DNA from 2 places in the Mesorhizobium sp. M0140 genome. Region 2 is predicted to be linked to the other one. Evidence: predicted binding sites of a transcription regulator. Region 2 holds the regulator's gene; the other holds the start of a gene.

Region 1 (9,308 bases), on a different contig from region 2:
CACCACCTGGTATCTCTACCGCTCGGTGCTGACGACGCTGCCGGTGGCGCTGTTCGTGGTGGTGCCGCTGGTCTTCGTCGTCACCTGCGGTGAGATCGACCTGTCGTTTCCGGCAACGATGGGCTTCGCCTCATGGGTCTTCGCGCTGGTCGTGCAGGCCGGCTACGATCCGTTCCTCGGCATCGCCGCCGCACTCGTCACCGGCATGCTGCTCGGCTTCCTGGTAGGCTCGCTGGTGGTCTATGGCGGGCTGTCGTCGCTGATCGCAACGCTCGGCATGAATTTCCTGCTGCGCGGCCTGATCCAGATCATCAACGAAGGCAAGTCGATGGCGCTGACCAGCCTCAGCGACAGCTGGGCCTACACGATCTTTTCAAGCCAGCTCCTGGGAATTCCGGTGCAGATTTTCTGGGCGATCGGCTTCGTCGTGCTGTCGGCGATGCTCTACAACCGCCATCGCTTCGGCGCGCAGGTGAGGGTGGTTGGCGACAATCCCGACAGCGCCCAGCAGATGGGCATCGACGTCAAGCGCGTGCGGGTGAAAGTGTTCGTCTTCGTCGGCATCGGTGCGGCGCTCGCCGGCACCTTCTCGGTGATGATCAACTTCACCTGGTGGCCGACCGCCGGCGACGGCTATCTGCTGCCGGTGCTGGCCTCGGTGTTCGTCGGCGGCACGCCGACCTGGGGCGGCATCGGCACCGTGGTCGGCGGCGCTATCGGCGCGGTCACCGTGTCCTTCATCCAGACCGGCGTCGTCGCGGCGGGGTTGAGCGGCTTCTACGTGCAGTTCTTCAACGGCCTGATCATCATCCTGTCGCTGCTCGGGCATAAGTGGAACCAGGCAAGGTATCGGTGAGGGCTGTTTCGTTGGCGAACCGCATGCCTTGACGATTGGCGGAGACATCAATCACTTCGTCATCCACGGGCGAAGCAGGAGCGCAGCTCCGTCGCGAAGACCCGAGGATCCATGCCGCGACCTTCGCCCAGGAATGCAGCGGAGCAGAATTCTGCACCGTGGTGACGCGTTTGAGTCCCGGCATGGATCCTCGGGTCTGCGCCGCGTCGCTACGCTCCTGCTCCGCCCGTGGATGACGAAGGTGGGGCTTCCGCCAGAGAATGGTCGCTTGTAGGGCAAGCGGGCGCTCACACCGCCGCGACGAACCCGTCCAGCACGCGCTTCTGGCCGGCCTTGTCGAAGTCGATGGTCAGCTTGTTGCCTTCGATCGCGGAAATGTTGCCGTTGCCGAATTTCTGGTGGAAGACGCGGTCGCCGACATTGAAGGGCGATGGCGTGTCGGCGACGGATTTGGCGACCAGTTCGCCGTCGATGGTGCGGCCTTTGACCGAGGTGCGGCCGGCGCCGTAGCCGGAATCGGTCTCGCCATAGCCGATGCGCTCGACCTGGTGGCCGGAGCGCGAGCCCCAGTTGCGGTCGGTGGCTTCGGTGCGGTTGGCCTGCGCGCGCTGCCAGCCCGGCGTCGCATAGGTGTTGGAGAAGGCGCCGGATTTTTCGGTGTCGGCGCCGACATTGTCGAAGCGCGAGGCGCCATAGGGGTTCTGCCGTCCTGCGCCCTGGCCGCCGCGGCCGGAGGCAAAAGAACCGCCGCCGTAGGAGTTGCCGTAGCCGCCATAGGAGTTGCCGCTTTCGGCGACCTCGACATGGGCTTCCGGCAGTTCGTCGAGAAAGCGCGACGGGATGGTCGACTGCCACAGGCCGTGGATGCGGCGGTTGGAGACGAACCACAGATGCAGGTTCTTCTTGGCGCGAGTCAGGCCGACATAGGCAAGCCGGCGCTCTTCCTCCAGCCCGGAGCGGCCGCCTTCGTCCAGCGCTCGCTGGTGCGGGAACAGACCTTCTTCCCAGCCGGGCAGGAAGACGGTCTCGAATTCGAGGCCCTTGGCCGAATGCAGCGTCATGATCGAGACGGCGTCGAGCCCGGCGTTCTGCTCAGCGTCCATGACCAGTGCGACATGCTCGAGGAAGGAGCGCAGCGATTCATACTCCTCCATCGAGCGGATCAGCTCTTTCAGGTTCTCCAGCCGGCCGGGGGCTTCAACCGAGCGGTCGTTCTTCCACATGTCGGTGTAGCCGCTCTCTTCGAGAATGGTCTCGGCGAGTTCGGTGTGCGGCGTGGTTTCCAGCGCCTTCTGCCAGCGTTCGAAACTGGCCGCGACTTCGCGCAAGGCGGCGCGCGGCTTCGGCTTCAACTCGTCGCTTTCGGCGAGCTTGGCGGCGGCTTCCAGCATTGGGATGCGCAGCGCGCGGGCCGTGTCGTGGATCTGGCGGATGGTGGCTTCACCAAGGCCGCGCTTGGGCACATTGACGATGCGCTCGAAGGCGAGGTCGTCGGCGCCTTGCGCCACCACGCGGAAGAAGGCCAGCGCATCGCGGATCTCCATGCGCTCGTAGAAACGCGGGCCGCCGATGACGCGGTAGTTGAGACCGAGCGTGACGAAACGATCCTCGAATTCGCGCATCTGGAAGGACGCGCGGACCAGGATCGCCATGTCGTTGAGATTGTGCTTTTGCCGCTGGTAGGTCTCGATGGTCTCGCCGACGGCGCGCGCTTCTTCCTCGGAATCCCAGGCGGCGTGGACATGCACCTTGCCGTCCTCCGGCTCGTTGCGGTCGGTGAACAGCGTCTTGCCGAAGCGGCCCTCATTGTGGGCTATGAGGTGGGAGGCGGCCCCCAGTATGTGCGCGGTCGAGCGGTAGTTGCGCTCCAGCCGGATGATGGTGGCGCCGGGAAAATCCTTGTCGAAGCGCAGGATGTTGTCGACCTCGGCGCCGCGCCAGCCATAGATGGATTGGTCGTCATCGCCGACGCAGCATATATTCACGCTCACGGGCTGTTCCGCGCCTGCCGGCGCGGGCCCTCCGCGGGGGCCTCGCAACGGCTCGGACGGACGGTCGTCCTTGCGGCCTTCGGCCGATTGGAGATTAGTCGCCGAAGGCTTGCGCCCGGCATCCGGCCTTTGCGCCAGGAGCCGCAGCCACATGTACTGGGCGGTGTTGGTGTCCTGGTACTCGTCGACGAGGATGTATTTGAAGCGCTTATGGTATTCCTTGAGCACGTCCGGATTGGCGCGGAAGATGCGGATCGGGTGGCAGAGCAGGTCGCCGAAATCGCATGCGTTCAGCGTCTTCAGCCGCTCCTGATAGGCCTTGTAGAGCTCGCGGCCCTTGCCGTTGGCGAAGGCGCGCGCATCGCCCTCGGCGATGTCGGCCGGGCCTTGCCCCTTGTTCTTCCAGCCGTCGATCATCTGGGCGAACTGCTTGGCCGGCCAGCGCTTGTCGTCCAGACCTTCGGCCTGGATCAGCTGCTTGATCAGCCGCACGACGTCGTCGGTGTCGAGGATGGTGAAATCGGAGCGCAAACCGGCGAGTTCAGCATGGCGGCGAAGCAGCTTCACTCCAATCGAGTGGAAGGTGCCGAGCCATGGCATGCCCTCGACATTGCCTTCGCCGATCAGCACGCCGATGCGGATCTTCATCTCGCGCGCGGCCTTGTTGGTAAAGGTCACCGCGAGGATCTGCGACGGGAACGCCTTGCCGGTGGCGAGGATGTGAGCGATGCGCGTGGTGAGCACGCGGGTCTTGCCGGTGCCGGCTCCGGCCAGCACCAGAACCGGGCCTTCGGTGGTTTCCACCGCCAGCCGTTGCTCGGGGTTCAGCCCCTTGAGATAGTCGGGCGCGTTGTTGTGGCCGCTGCGGGCAGCCATGGCGCGCGCGGCGATGCCCGACGGGGCCGTGGGCCGCGCATTGGGTTCGTCGAAAAAGGGCATGTCTTCGGAAAAGCCGGACATTGCCCCGAATGTAGTGATTCGGTGGGGAAAGACCAGAACTGTCTACGTTTTGTTCCGCTAAAGTGCCCGATTGCTGCCCCGCGCTCCCACTGCGGTCGATGTTATTCCAATTGCGATGGACCATTACCGCCTGCGCTTGAGGCCCGTGCTTGACAGGCGGGACCGTCAGGAGAAAGTTGTGCTTCGGGCAGCGACGCAATGCCGGGTTGCCATGGCCGCGCCGCGAAGCGCAACAGTCGAAGGAGTATCATCTTGGCTGTCACCATCACATCCCTCATTCTTTTCCTCATCGGCCTGGCACTCGGCGGCGGCGGCATCCGCCTGGCGATGCTGGGCGGCAGCTGGTACTATGTCGTTGCCGGCCTTGCCTTCCTGATCGCCGCCTGGCTGCTCTACCGGCGCCGGTCCACCGCACTGTGGCTCTACGCGGTGATCGTGCTCGGCACGTTGGCCTGGGCGGTCTGGGAAACCGGCTTCGACTGGTGGGAACTTGGACCGCGCGGCGGCATCATCGTGCTTCTCGCTTTGTGGCTGCTGACGCCGTGGGCGAGGCGGGGTCTTGTCGGCCCTGACGCACGCGCGCCGCTGATCCTTGCCGTGCTGGCCTCGCTGGCCGTCGCCGGTTATTCGATGACTTCAGATCCGAAGGACATTGCCGGCGAACTTGGCACTGACAAGGTGGTCGCCAACGCCAATCTTGGCAATGATGTGCCGGCCGGCGAGTGGCACTATTACGGACGTACGCAGTTCGGCCAGCGCTATTCGCCGCTCGACCAGATCACACCGGACAATGTCGCCAAGCTGCAGCCTGCCTGGACCTACCAGACCGGCGACGTGAAGGGTCCGGACGATGTCGGCGAGACCACCTATCAGGTGACGCCGCTGAAGATCGGCGACACGCTCTACATCTGCACGCCGCACAATTTCGCCATCGCCATCGATGCCGCGAGCGGCAAGGAGAAATGGCGCTTCGATCCCAAGGTCAAGCTCGACAAGGACCGCCAGCACCAGACCTGCCGCGGCGTGGCCTATTATGCCGATGCCGCCGGCGCCGCCGGGCAGCCCTGTGCGACCCGCGTCTACCTGCCGACCTCGGACGCGCGGCTGATCGCGCTCGACGCCGCCAACGGGCAGGTCTGCCCGGCTTTCGCCGAGGGCGGCACGCTGAACCTTCTGACCAACATGCCCTATCCGAAGTCGGGCTATTACTACTCGACCTCGGCCCCGCTGATATCAGGCGGCAAGATCATTGTCGGCGGCGCGGTCAACGACAATTATTCGACGCAGGAGCCGTCCGGTGTCATCCGCGCCTACGACGCTGCCACCGGCGCGCTGGTGTGGAACTGGGATTCCGGCAATCCGGACCAGACGACGCCGCTGCCGGCCGGCCAGACCTATACCGCCAACTCGCCCAACATGTGGTCGACGCCGAGCGCCGACGAGAAGCTCGGCCTGCTCTACGTGCCGCTCGGCAACCAGACGCCGGACCAGCTCGGCGCCGGGCGCAGTTCCAATGTCGAGAAGTTCTCGTCGTCGATCACCGCGCTCGACCTCAACACCGGTCAGGTGCGATGGGTGCGGCAGACCGTGCACCACGATCTCTGGGACATGGACGTACCGGCACAGCCGAGCCTGATCGACATCACCAAACCCGACGGCACGGTGGTGCCGGCGCTGGTCGGACCGACCAAGCAGGGCGACCTCTATGTGCTCGACCGCCGCACCGGCGAGCCGGTCATTGCGGTCAACGAAGTGCCGGCGCCGGGCGGCGCGATCGAAGGCGACCACACATCGCCGACGCAGCCGGTCTCCGATCTCACCTTCATGCCGAAGCCGCTCACCGGCGCCGACATGTGGGGCCTAACCATGTTCGACCAGTTGGCCTGCCGGATCGAATTCCAGGGCCTGCGCTATGAGGGTCGCTATACGCCGCCTTCCGTCCAGGGGTCGCTGATCTACCCCGGCAACTTCGGCACCTTCAACTGGGGCGGCGTCGCCGTCGATCCGGTCCGGCAGGTGCTGTTCGGCATGCCGACCTACCTGGCGTTCAAATCGCAGTTGATCCCGCGCGATCAGGTGCCGCCGCCGGACGAAGGGCGCGGCAGCGAGCAGGGGCTGAACCGCAACGAGGGCGCGCCCTATGCGGTGGTGATGGGACCGTTCCTGTCGCCGCTCGGCATTCCTTGCCAGGCGCCGCCCTGGGGCTATGTCGCCGGCGCCGATCTCAGGACCGGCAAGATCGCCTACAAGCACCGCAACGGCACCGTCTACGATATGACGCCGCTGCCGCTGCCGCTGAAAGTCGGGGTGCCGGGCATCGGCGGGCCGATGATCACGGCTGGCGGCGTCGCCTTCCTGGGGGCCGCGGTCGACGACTATCTGCGCGCCTATGACCTGACATCGGGCAAGCAGCTGTGGCAGGCCAGGCTGCCGGCCGGCGGGCAATCGACGCCGATGACCTATACGGTCGCCGACGGCCGCCAGTTCGTGGTCATCGTCGCCGGCGGCCACGGTTCGGTCGGCACCAAGCCCGGGGATTATGTTATGGCCTACGCGCTGCCGAAGTAGGCGACAGGGTAACGCGATCTTTCAGAGGTCGCGCCGCCCCTCATCTGTGCCGGTGTCTTTCCCCGTATAGTGACGGGGAGAAGTGCCCGACTGGGCGATGAGGGGCGGCAAATCTTCCGATCGACCCGTTGTCGATCAGCCAATCCCTAGATGACCCTTCAGGCTGGGCACCGAGCCGAGCACCTTGTTGGTCAGGTCGGGGCCGGCGGCGGCTTCGGCCTGCTGGATCAGCGTTGCACCGGCCTTCTGGATTTGCGCCATATCGAGCCCGGATGCTTTGAGCGCGGCGATGCCGTTGATCAGCGCGCCGGCCTTCTCGCCGAGAACGCCGCCAAGCGCGCCCTGCAACGACGACAGAAAACCGCCACCGCCGGCCGGAGCGGCGGCCATGACGTCATATTGATGGGCGAGGTCGTCGGCGCCGGGGATCTTGGCGAAGAACGCCGAGGCGCTTGTGCCTTCCGCCTCGTGTTCGAGCACCGAGAAAATGGTGCCGACGACTTTCTCCGTCGTCGCCTGGTCGAGGCCGGCCTTCTGCGAAACGGTGTTGACGATGTCCTGGACGTTCATAGCGTCACCTCAACCCTGGGTTTTCGTGTTGCGGTTCCGCTCAGCGCGGACCCTGATCAACGATCGTCTGCCTGCGTTCAGAACCATCGAGCACAGGGCCAAAGCGACGGCCGCCGCAAGGACGAGCGCGCTGGCGAGGATCGGGGAAGGCATGGTCATGGTCATCGCTTCCTTCTGGGTTTGACGTGTAGGCACGCGGTCAAGATACCGTCGATAGCCACCTTCCCTCACGATTGTGGCAGCGCCAGCAGGATTTATCGCCAATGACCAAAAAGTGATGACACGGCCGCGCATGGCACCGGCTTTACTGCCGGGACGCGGCCGGCGGCATACCCTGAAGCGGTCGACGGCCGCGATGAGTGGTCGACTGGACCATGCCGGCTTGGTCCCTATGTAGCTGGCAATTAAAGCCCGAAGCAGAGGACCCGATCCATGACGAAACCCGACGCCAAGCCCGCCATCACCCAGGCGATGATCGACGCCTATGACGAATATACGCATCTGACGCTCGATCGCCGCCGGTTCATGGAGCAGTTGACCCGGCTTGCCGGATCGGGTGCGGCGGCCGCCGCGATCGCCCCGCTTCTGGCGGCAAATTCGGCGCAAGCGGCTGTTGTCGCCGACAACGATCCGCGGGTGAAGGGCGAGGACATCAGCTATCCCGGCGGCAGCGGCGAAATGAAGGGCTATCTGGTCAAGCCGGTGGACAAGGCGGGCAAGCTCGGCCCGGTGATCGTCGTGCATGAGAACAGGGGGCTCAACCCGCATATCCGCGATGTGACGCGACGCGTGGCGCTGGAGGGGTTCGTGGCGCTGGCGCCGGATTTTCTGTCGCCGCTCGGCGGAACGCCAACCGATGAAGACAAGGCGCGCGACATGTTCGCCAAGCTCGATCCGGCGCAGACCATCGCCGACGGTGTTGCGACCGTCGCTTTCCTCAAGAGCGACAAGGACGGCAACGGCAAGGTCGGCGCCATCGGCTTCTGCTGGGGTGGCGGCACGGTCAACATGCTGGCCATCAACGCCCCCGATCTCAGTGCCGGCGTTGCCTATTACGGCATGCAGCCGAAGGCCGCCGATATGTCCAAGATCAAGGCGGCCTTGCTGCTGCACTAGGGCGGACTGGACGAGCGCATCAATGCCGGCATCGACGCCTTCAAGAAGGAACTCGACGCGGCGCATGTCGAATACACGGTCTATGTCTATGAAGGCGCCAACCATGCCTTCAACAACGACACGTCGGCAGCGCGCTACGACAAGAAGGCGGCCGACCTGGCCTGGGGCAGAACGATCGCCTTCCTCAAGCAGAAATTGGCGTAGGGGCACCCGTCTAATCCGTGTTCGCCGGCTTGTGGAAGGCGACGCCGGCGACCACCAGCGCAATGCCGAGGCAGTCGGCAAAACTTGGAATCTGGCGCAGCACGACGACGCCGATCAGCGTAGCGGTGACGGGCAGCAGCGACAGCATCAGCGCGAAGCTCGCGCGTGGCAGCCGCGACATGGCGAGCTGGTCGCAGATGTAGGGGATAACCGACGAGCAGATGCCGACGCCGATGGCGGCGAGCAGCAGCAATGGTGAGAAAAAGGCGGGCAGCGCATCGGTGAAGCCAATCGGCAGCACGACCACGAAAGCGATCGCCATGGCGGCACCCAGGCCGGCAATGCCGCTGCCTGCGCCTGACGCGGCGACGCGGTGGCCGAGCACGATGTAGCCGACAAACAGCGCGCCGTTGAGGAAGGCCCAGAACAGCCCGATGGGATCATCGGACCATTTGACGTCGATGAGCAGCAAGGTGCCGGTCACCGCGACGGCAAGGGCGGCAAGATTGCGCGGGCTCCTGAGGCCGACCACCGCGACGCCGATGGTGCCGACGAATTCGATCGCCGCCACCAGCGAGATCGGTAGGCGGTCGAGCGCCAGGTAGAACGAACAGTTCATCACCGCCAGACAGGCGCCGAAGGCCAGCAACAGCAGCCTTGTCGAGAGATCGGCGCGGGCGAGGCTTCGCCATGGGCGGGTCAGTGGTGCGAAGATGAGTGCTGCCGTGGCGATGCGCAGCCACGCCATGCCGAGCACGCCGACATGCGGGAAAAGCAGCACGGCGAAAGCCGGCCCGAGATAGTGGAAGACGGCGCTGACGCCGAACCAGACATGCGGCGGCAATTTTTCCGTCAGCCTGCCGAGGGTGGGATTGCCGGGGGCAGGGTCTGCTGTAAGAGCTTGCGTTTGATCATCCATCGGATCAGTATCGCAGGCATATTTGCCGGTTTATATGAGTGATGATGGGCTCGTCTGGGGAGAGTTCTCTCGGAAGCAAGGAATTTCCTATGAAACGCCTTCGAACTGAAAGTGCCGATCTCGA
Region 2 (9,308 bases):
GCCGGTGGGCGGCTACGAGGCGCGCATCCTCGACGACGAGATGCGCGAGGTGCCGCGCGGCACGACCGGCAGGCTGGCGGTGCGTGGCCCGACCGGCTGCCGCTACTTGGCCGATGACAGGCAGAAGGAATATGTGCGCGACGGCTGGAACATCACCGGCGACACCTTCACGCAGGACGAAGACGGCTTCTTCCATTTCGCCGCGCGCTCCGACGACATGATCGTCAGCGCCGGCTACAACATCGCCGGACCCGAGGTCGAGGCAGCACTGTTATCGCATCCGGATGTCGCCGAATGCGCGGTGATCGGTGCAGAGGACGCCGAACGCGGCCAGATCGTCGAGGCGCATGTCGTGCTGGTGCAGGGCGTCGCGCCCGACGCCCTCACCACCAAGCGCCTGCAGGACCATGTCAAGGCAACGATCGCGCCCTATAAATATCCGCGATCGGTAAAATTCATCGCCGCTCTGCCCAAGACCCAGACCGGCAAGATCCAGCGCTTCCGGCTGCGCACGGAGAAAATCAATTGAGCGAGCCATACGATCCGGCGTCCGAAGGCGCCCAGATGTCGTTCAAGGAGCGCATGTCCTACAGCGACTATCTGCACCTGGAGAAAGTGCTGGAGGCCCAGACGCCGCTGTCATCGGCGCATGACGAGATGCTGTTCATCATCCAGCATCAGACCTCCGAGCTCTGGATGAAGCTCGCTCTGCACGAGATCGGCGCCGCGATCCGCTCGATCCGCGCCGACCGGCTCGAGCCGAGCTTCAAGATGCTGTCGCGCGTTGCGCGCATCTTCGAGCAGCTGAACAATGCCTGGGATGTGCTGCGGACGATGACGCCCAGCGAATACACCGAGTTCCGCGACGCGCTCGGCCAGTCCTCGGGCTTCCAGTCCTGGCAGTATCGCGCCATCGAGTTCATGGCCGGCAACCGAAACCTGGCAATGCTCGGGCCGCACAAGCACCGGCCCGACCTGAGCGGGAAGCTGGAAGCGATCCTGGCCGAGCCGTCGCTCTATGACGAGGCACTGCTGCTTTTGGCGCGCAACGGATTCGACATCGGTGCCGATGCCAGGCGCACGGACTGGCGTGAGACGCGAACCGAGAATGAAGAGGTGCTGGTCGCCTGGCAGACCATCTACCGCGATCCGCAGCGCTACTGGATGTTCTACGAACTGGCCGAGAAGCTGGTCGATTTCGAGGACTACTTCCGCCGCTGGCGCTTCAACCACGTCACCACGGTGGAGCGCATCATCGGCCTGAAACGCGGCACCGGCGGCACGTCGGGTGCTTCGTATCTGAAGAAAATGCTCGAGGTCGTGCTGTTCCCGGAGCTGTGGACGGTCCGCACCCGGCTCTGACGTCGAAATGGAAACAGGCACACCGAGGGGACGCGCCTGTAGCGGAAAACCCTTCGCGAACAACCGGGACTGACCGACCATGAGTGGAATTCCTGATCTCGCCGCAGTCGAAGCGATGGATGCCACGGATCCGCTGCGGGCCATGCGCGACCGTTTCATTCTGCCGGAGGGGATGATCTATCTCGACGGCAATTCACTGGGGGCAGCGTCTCATGCCGTTTTCAGCGAGCTGCAGCAGGCGGCGACCCAAGAATGGGCCCAGGATCTCATCCGAGCTTGGAACACCGCCGGATGGTTCGAGATGCCAATCGAACTCGGCGACCAGCTCGGACGCCTGATAGGAGCCGCGGTCGGCCAGACCGTTGTCTGCGACACGACATCGACCAACATCTACAAGGTGCTGCATGCGGCGCTGGAGATGCGGCCAGACCGGTCGGTCATTGTCGCCGAAGGTGACAGTTTCCCCACCGACCTGTACATCGCCGAAGGCGTGGCCTCGACCCGGGACGGCGTCCTGCTGCGCCTCGCGGGTGTCGACGCGCCGACCATCGAAGAGCTGATCGACGAAAACGTGGCGGTGGTGCTGGTCAACCACGTCAATTACAAATCGGGTGAACTGCGCGACATGTCGGCGCTGACGCGCAAAGCTCATGCGGCCGGAGCGCTGATCGTCTGGGATCTTTGCCACACCGCCGGCGCCCTGCCCGTCGAGCTCGATCACGCAAATGCCGATTTCGCCATCGGCTGCACCTACAAGTACCTCAACGGCGGTCCGGGCGCACCGGCCTTCATCTATGCCGCGCAGCGCCACCACGGCGATATCAGCCAGCCGCTCAGCGGCTGGTGGGGCCATGCGCGGCCCTTTGCCTTCGAACGGGGTTATGTTGCCGGCACCGGCATCCGCCGCTTTTTGTGCGGCACTCAGCCGATCCTGTCGATGGGGGCGCTCAAAGGCGCGCTTGCCATCTGGAATGACGTCGACATGGCGGCATTGCGAAAGAAGAGTGTCGCGTTGACAGAACTGTTCATCCAGCTCGTCGAAGCCAGGTGCGGCGCCTACGGTCTCACGCTGGAGACCACCCGCGACGCGACCAGGCGCGGCAGCCAGGTGTCGTTCCTTCACGATCACGGCTATCAAATCATGCGGGCGCTGATCGAGCGCGGCGTCATCGGTGACTTTCGTGCGCCATCGACCATCCGTTTCGGCTTCACGCCGCTCTATGTCGGCTACAAGGATGTGTGGCTGGCGGTTGAGGTGCTGGAGGATATTCTGCGCACGGGCGCATGGAAGGACCGCCGTTTCGCGGTCAAGGAAGCCGTTACCTGACGCAACGATCCCCGCGATCCACCGCCGCCGCCCTCACTGCCTGGCAGATGACGGAGGGCTGAATTTCCAGCCACAAATGCCAACAGACGTTGGCGTTTTGGCTCCGTTTCGTTCACGGCAAACGAACGTCCCGAAGATTGATATCGTCCTTTGTGGGGGTCGATAGACTGATAATGCCAAGCCTGGGTCGAGGATGAGCCACAGGTCATTAACCATAATAATTTCAATGTGAGCAGGCGCATCGCCGTGCCTAGCGCCTGTTGATCGCGACCTGCTGGCAAGCGCCAAATAATTTCAGCAGCCTTAACAAATTCATTAAACTTTAAACGGTTGCAGAACACAACTGGAACAGATAGGGTTTGTTCTGGGTTTGTTTTTCGATTCTGGTTTCAGGTAACCTGGGGGCCGCCATGCTGACGCGCAAGCAACATGAACTGCTGATGTTCATCCATGAACGCCTGAAGGAGAGCGGCATTCCGCCATCCTTCGACGAGATGAAGGAGGCGCTTGACCTTGCCTCCAAATCCGGGATTCATCGGCTGATCACCGCACTTGAGGAGCGCGGCTTTATTCGCCGGTTGCCCAACCGGGCACGCGCGCTGGAAGTGCTGCGATTGCCGGACTCGATCGCGCCCGGTCTCAACGCGGCAAAGAAGTTTTCGCCAAGCGTCATCCAGGGCAGTCTCGGTCAGGGTGGCGCCCTTGGCCGGCAGATCAAGCCGGCGCCTTCGCGGATGCCCTCGCCCGGCAATGATGACGATGCGGTCTCCGCCGTGTCGATCCCGGTCATGGGCCGTATCGCCGCCGGTGTGCCGATCGATGCCATCCAGCATCAGACGCATTCGATCTCGGTGCCGCCGGACATGATCATGGGCGGCGCCCACTATGCGCTGGAGGTCAAGGGCGACTCGATGATCGAGGCCGGTATCTTCGACGGCGACACCGTCATCATCCGCAATGCCGACACGGCGAGCCCCGGCGAGATCATCGTGGCGCTGGTCGATGAAGAGGAAGCGACGCTGAAGCGGTTCCGCCGCAAGGGCGCTTCGATTGCTCTCGAAGCCGCCAATCCGGCCTATGAAACCCGTATTTTCGGCCCGGACAGGGTCAAGGTGCAAGGCAAGCTCGTCGGCCTGATCCGCCGCTACTGAGGCGGCTGTGGGTTGGCCGCTGGCTTCTCCGGTTTCTTAAAGGGTGCCAGCCCCCTCGCCTCACGAGAGTATTTGCGTTGCGTGTGCCAGGGCCGATATGGGCTGTCCACCGCGAAGCTGATCGTCGCCGGCGTGGTCGCCGATTGGCGATCGAAGAAGACCGCGGCACTGCCTTTGCGAGCCAGTTGCCGCTTGGTGATGACGAGAACCAGCGGATTGTGACAGGCGTCATACGCGGTGGCGTCATTGATGACGATCAGCTCGGCGAAGCCGCAGGCTTTCCAGGTGTCCTTGCGGTCCTCGACATAGGCAATGATCGCACCGGACATGTGCCTGGCCACGCAAACGTCTGAGGAGCAATAGAACGGCGATCCCGGCGGTAGCTCAACGGCATCCGCGACGTCGAATTGCCCGTCGCTGTTGTCGAACACCTCCGGAACGACGATGGTTTCTGATGTCAGGGCGCGTTTCCAGTTGTCGACGGTGAATTCGTTCGGCCGTTCCCGGCTGACGGCAAGCTCACCGCCACCGATCGGCAACGCCACCAGCCGGGCGTCTTCCGAGATCAGCACATCCGGCGTGCGCGTATCCGAGACGGTCAGCAAGCCTGCCAGCGCGAATGGCAGAGCAGCGAGCCGCAGCCAAGTTGTCGCCATCGTCGCGATGACCAGGGCAATTGCCACCAACAGGACCGACTGCTGCGAAATCAGCCCGACCCCATCGACAGGCGAACGCTCGGAGATCCAGCTTGATATGGCGATCATCATCGTCAGACCCTTACCCATCAGGTAGAGAGCCGGCCAATCCAATCCGAAAGGCATCAACAGCGCGCTGGCGACGGCCAGGAACATGACGACGGTGACGATCGGCATTACCGCGAGATTGGCAAACAGGCTGAGCGGCGAGACACGCTGAAAATGCCAGATGGCAAACAGCGTCGTCGCGCTTCCCGCGATGATCGAGGTCATGGCAAGGCCGGTTGCCGCCAGCAGGAATTTTCGCGTCAGGAAACCGGGCACGGATCGCTTTGGCGGCGGCGGTCTTGCTTTTCCCGCGCGGTGATCCGCCCAGCCGGCATAGGCGCCGACCAGAGCCGCGGTCGCGGCGAACGACATCTGAAAACTCGGGCCGACCACCTCATGCGGCGACACCACGATGACGGCGATCGCCGAGATCGCCAGATTGCGCATGGTGAGTGCTGCTCGATCGAACAGCACGGCAATCAGCATCACCGCCAGCATGATGAAGCTGCGCTCGGCGGCAACGACGACTCCCGAGATGATGAGATAGGCCGCGATCGAGAACAGTGCGGCGGCGGCGGCATACTTCTTGACCGGGCGACGCGCGGAAAAGTCGGGAAACAAGGCGAAGGCGCCGCGCAGCAAACCCATGATGGTGCCTGCGACCAGAGCCATGTGCAGTCCCGAAATGGAGATGATGTGGTAGATGCCGGTACGTCGCATCGCCTCATTGATGTCATCGGGAATGCCGGCGCGCACGCCGACGATCAGCGCCGCGGCGATCTCGCCTTCGGCGCCGCCGACGCTCGCCCTGATATGGTCGGCGATGCCTTCACGGGCATTTTCCACGCTAGAGGAAATTCGGGCCGGCAGCGGCATGTCGCCGTCATCGTTGACGACAAGCTTTGGATTGCCGAGAAAGAACCCGCTGCCACCGATGCCGGCAAAGTAGCTGTCGAAGGAGAAGTCATAGCTGTCCGGCCGCACCGGCCCGGTCGGCGGCAAGAGCTTGGCATATCCGGTGATGAGGGAGCCGGCGGTCACGTCAGCCGGGATCTTGCGTGCCGAAAGCCGCACCCGTTCCGGCGCATAGCGCAGTTTCGGTCTTGCGGTCGATGTCACGTCGATGGTCAGCCGGATACGGCCGGTTTCCATCCGGTCGAGCGAGACGACGCGGCCGGTGACTTGCGTCGAAATTTCCGAGCCCAACATTTGTGTGCCCGCACGCCACGTCTCGACCTTGGCAGCAAGCAGTCCTAGGGCGCACAAAAGTGCCGCCATGAAACACAGATGGGTCTTTGGCCATGAGCGCGAGACCAGCGCACAGATCCCCGTCAGAATGACAACCGCGACAGGTCTCGCAAAGTCGGGTTCAGCCGTCAGCGAAAAATAGCCGATCGCTCCGATCGCCAGGCAGACCGGCACCAGCAGGAAGGCCACGCCCCGGTCGAGTTCCAGGCTCGCCGCCGTGTTCACGCTGTGGCGCAGGCGAGGCAGTGATGTCAGGCTGATTTGCCGGCGCACGCGAACGATCCTGCCGGTTTCGGCAACAGGAACAGAGGCGGCGACATCCGCTTGTAACGGCGCTTGGCCGGGATCCGGCAGGAGGGGCGACGGCAATGGCAGAGGCGCAAAGAGGGACCGTTCGCTGACGCCGATGGCAGCGTCCTCGCCCTGATCCGAGCCCCAGCCTCGTCCAGCCATCGGGTCTGCCCCTTGCGCCCTCGACACCCTATGCTACATGAACGCCGGGCGCGCGAAAGTCCGCGCAACCGCACCCGCTTCAGATGGTTTCCGAGAGTTCCATGTCCGACAAGGTCGTCACCCGTTTTGCCCCCTCGCCCACCGGCTATCTGCACATAGGCGGCGCGCGCACGGCGCTGTTCAACTGGCTGTATGCAAAGCACACTGGCGGCACGATGCTGCTGCGCATCGAAGACACCGACCGTGAACGCTCCAATGAAGCCGCGACGGCTGCCATCCTCGACGGGCTTTCCTGGCTTGGCCTGAGCTGGGACGGCGAGCCGGTGTCACAGTTCGAGCGTGCGCCGCGCCACCGCGAGGTGGCCGAGGAGCTCGTGCGCATGGGCATGGCCTATTATTGCTATGCCACGCCAGCCGAACTGGAGGCCATGCGCGAGGCTGCCAGAGCCAAGGGGCTGCCGCCCCGCTATGACGGCCGCTGGCGCGACCGCGACCCCTCTGAGGCGCCCGCAGGCGTCAAGGGCGCCATCCGCATCAAGGCGCCGACCGAAGGCGAGACCATCGTCCATGACCGTGTCCAGGGCGAGGTGCGCTTTCCCAACAAGGATCTCGATGACTTCATCATCCTGCGTTCTGACGGCAATCCCACTTACATGCATGCCGTCGTCGTCGATGATCATGATATGGGCGTCACCCATATCATTCGCGGCGACGATCATCTGACCAATGCCGCTCGCCAGACCGTGATCTACAACGCCATGGGCTGGGACGTGCCGTCCATGTCGCATATCCCCCTGATCCACGGCGCCGATGGCGCCAAGCTGTCGAAGCGGCACGGCGCGCTTGGCGTCGAGGCCTATCGCGCCATGGGCTACCTGCCGGAGGCGCTGCTCAACTACCTGGCGCGCCTTGGCTGGAGCCATGGCGACGACGAGATCATGTCGATCAAGGATATGATCTCGTGGTTCGACATCGGCGATGTCAACAAGGGCGCGGCGCGCTTCGACTTCGCCAAGCTGGAGGCGATCAACGGCGCGCATATGCGCCGCATGAGCGATGCCGAACTGTTCGACATCTTCATCGCCACCCTGCCCTATCTCGAAGGTGGCCCGGCGATCGCCGCGCGCCTGAACGACAGCACCAAGGCGCAGTTGCTGGCAGCGCTTCCGGGCCTGAAGGAGCGCGCCAAGACACTGGTCGAGCTCGTCGATGGCGCGGCCTTCCTGTTCGCCACGCGCCCCCTGCCGATCGACGACAAGGCGGCCCTTCTGCTTACCGACGATGCCCGCAAGATCCTGCGCAGTGCTCACGAAGCTTTGAACGGGCTTGCGGGTGACTGGACAGCCGCCTCGGCGGAGGCGGCGATCCGCGAGGTGGCAGCGGCCGGCAGTCACAAGCTCGGCGCGGTGGCCCAGCCTTTGCGCGCTGCGTTGACCGGCAAAAGCACCTCGCCGGGCGTGTTCGATGTGCTCGCCGTGCTCGGCCGCGAGGAAAGCCTGGCGCGCATCTCAGATCAAATCGATTAGGAGCAAACTGGCCCAAGAAGATTGGCATTGAAAGGCGGGTTTCGCAGTGCAACATTAGGCCTTGGCCCAATCTGGCACGCACCTCCTGAGATGCGGTGGCGAATACGCGCATTGCGGTGATTTTCGACGTGTCGCTCTGCAGAATTTTGCCTTTGCCGGCATGAGGAAACAAGAAGGAGTTTGCAATGACCGAAGCTGCGAAAAAAATGGATTTGGGCGGCAAGACCCAGGAGGCCACGGCAACGCTTGCATTCGCCGGCAAGACCCATGAATTCAAGGTGCGAAGTGGTTCGGTCGGGCCTGATGTCATCGATATCGCCTCGCTCTACTCAACCACCGGCGCCTTCACTTACGATCCCGGCTTCACCTCGACGGCAAGCTGCGAGTCCGAAATCACCTTCATCGACGGCGACGCCGGCATCCTCCTGCACCGCGGCTATCCGATCGACCAGTTGGCCGAACATGGCGATTTCCTCGAGGTCTGCTATCTCCTGCTCTACGGTGAATTGCCGACCAAGGCGCAGAAGGACGACTTCGACTATCGCGTGACGCGCCACACCATGGTGCATGAGCAGATGTCGCGCTTTTTCACCGGCTTCCGCCGCGACGCGCATCCGATGGCGGTGATGTGCGGCGTGGTCGGCGCGCTGTCGGCCTTCTACCACGACTCCACCGACATCTCCGACCCCTACCAGCGCATGGTTGCCTCCATGCGGCTGATCGCCAAGATGCCGACGATCGCGGCGATGGCCTACAAATACCACATCGGCCAGCCGTTCATTTACCCGAAGAACGAGCTCAACTTCGCCGCCAACTTCCTGCACATGTGCTTTGCCGTGCCGTGCGAGGAATACAAGATCAACCCGGTGCTGGCGCGCGCCATGGAGCGCATCTTCATTTTGCACGCCGACCACGAGCAGAACGCCTCGACCTCGACCGTTCGTCTCGCCGGCTCGTCGGGCGCCAACCCGTTTGCGTGCATCGCCGCCGGTATAGCCTGCCTGTGGGGACCGGCGCATGGCGGCGCCAATGAAGCGGCGCTCAACATGCTTGGCGAGATCGGCCATGTCGATCATATCCCCGAATTCATCGCCCGCGCCAAGGACAAGGACGACCCGTTCCGCTTGATGGGCTTTGGCCACCGCGTCTACAAGAACTACGATCCGCGCGCCAAGATCATGCAGAAGACGGCACATGAGGTTCTGGGCGAGCTCGGCATCAAGGACGATCCGCTGCTCGACATCGCCATGGAGCTGGAAAAGATCGCGCTGACCGATTCCTATTTCATCGAGAAGAAGCTCTACCCGAATGTCGACTTCTATTCCGGCATCACGCTGAAGGCGCTGGGCTTTCCCACCACCATGTTCACCGTGCTGTTCGCGGTCGCCCGCACCGTCGGCTGGATCGCCCAGTGGAAAGAGATGATCGAGGATCCGCGCCAGAAGATCGGCCGCCCGCGTCAGCTCTATACCGGCGCACCCGAGCGTGACTACGTGCC

What was found. Region 2 encodes LexA, which represses DNA repair genes until DNA is damaged. Its sites were predicted from a motif close to TGTTCNNNNTGTGTTCNG; they were not measured.
Region 1: NKJ37_RS28645 (ATP-dependent helicase) is a predicted target of LexA. The motif match lies at 3,847-3,864, and genes of this name have one in related genera.

Annotation. Positions count from the first base shown of each region.
Region 1 covers NZ_JAMYTM010000042.1:15,785-25,092, reverse strand. Annotated here, with positions in the region: gene NKJ37_RS28650 (ABC transporter permease) at 1-856, shown strand, start outside; gene NKJ37_RS28645 (ATP-dependent helicase) at 1,144-3,807, opposite strand; gene NKJ37_RS28640 (glucose/quinate/shikimate family membrane-bound PQQ-dependent dehydrogenase) at 4,060-6,375, shown strand; gene NKJ37_RS28635 (hypothetical protein) at 6,511-6,945, opposite strand; partial or broken gene NKJ37_RS28630 (dienelactone hydrolase family protein) at 7,378-8,265, shown strand; gene NKJ37_RS28625 (EamA family transporter) at 8,276-9,184, opposite strand; gene NKJ37_RS28620 (Lrp/AsnC family transcriptional regulator) at 9,274-9,308, shown strand, end outside.
Region 2 covers NZ_JAMYTM010000013.1:90,686-99,993, reverse strand. Annotated here, with positions in the region: gene NKJ37_RS15545 (AMP-binding protein) at 1-529, shown strand, start outside; gene kynA (tryptophan 2,3-dioxygenase) at 526-1,362, shown strand; gene kynU (kynureninase) at 1,442-2,689, shown strand; gene lexA (transcriptional repressor LexA) at 3,100-3,840, shown strand; gene NKJ37_RS15525 (ComEC/Rec2 family competence protein) at 3,834-6,284, opposite strand; gene gltX (glutamate--tRNA ligase) at 6,386-7,810, shown strand; gene gltA (citrate synthase) at 7,996-9,308, shown strand, end outside.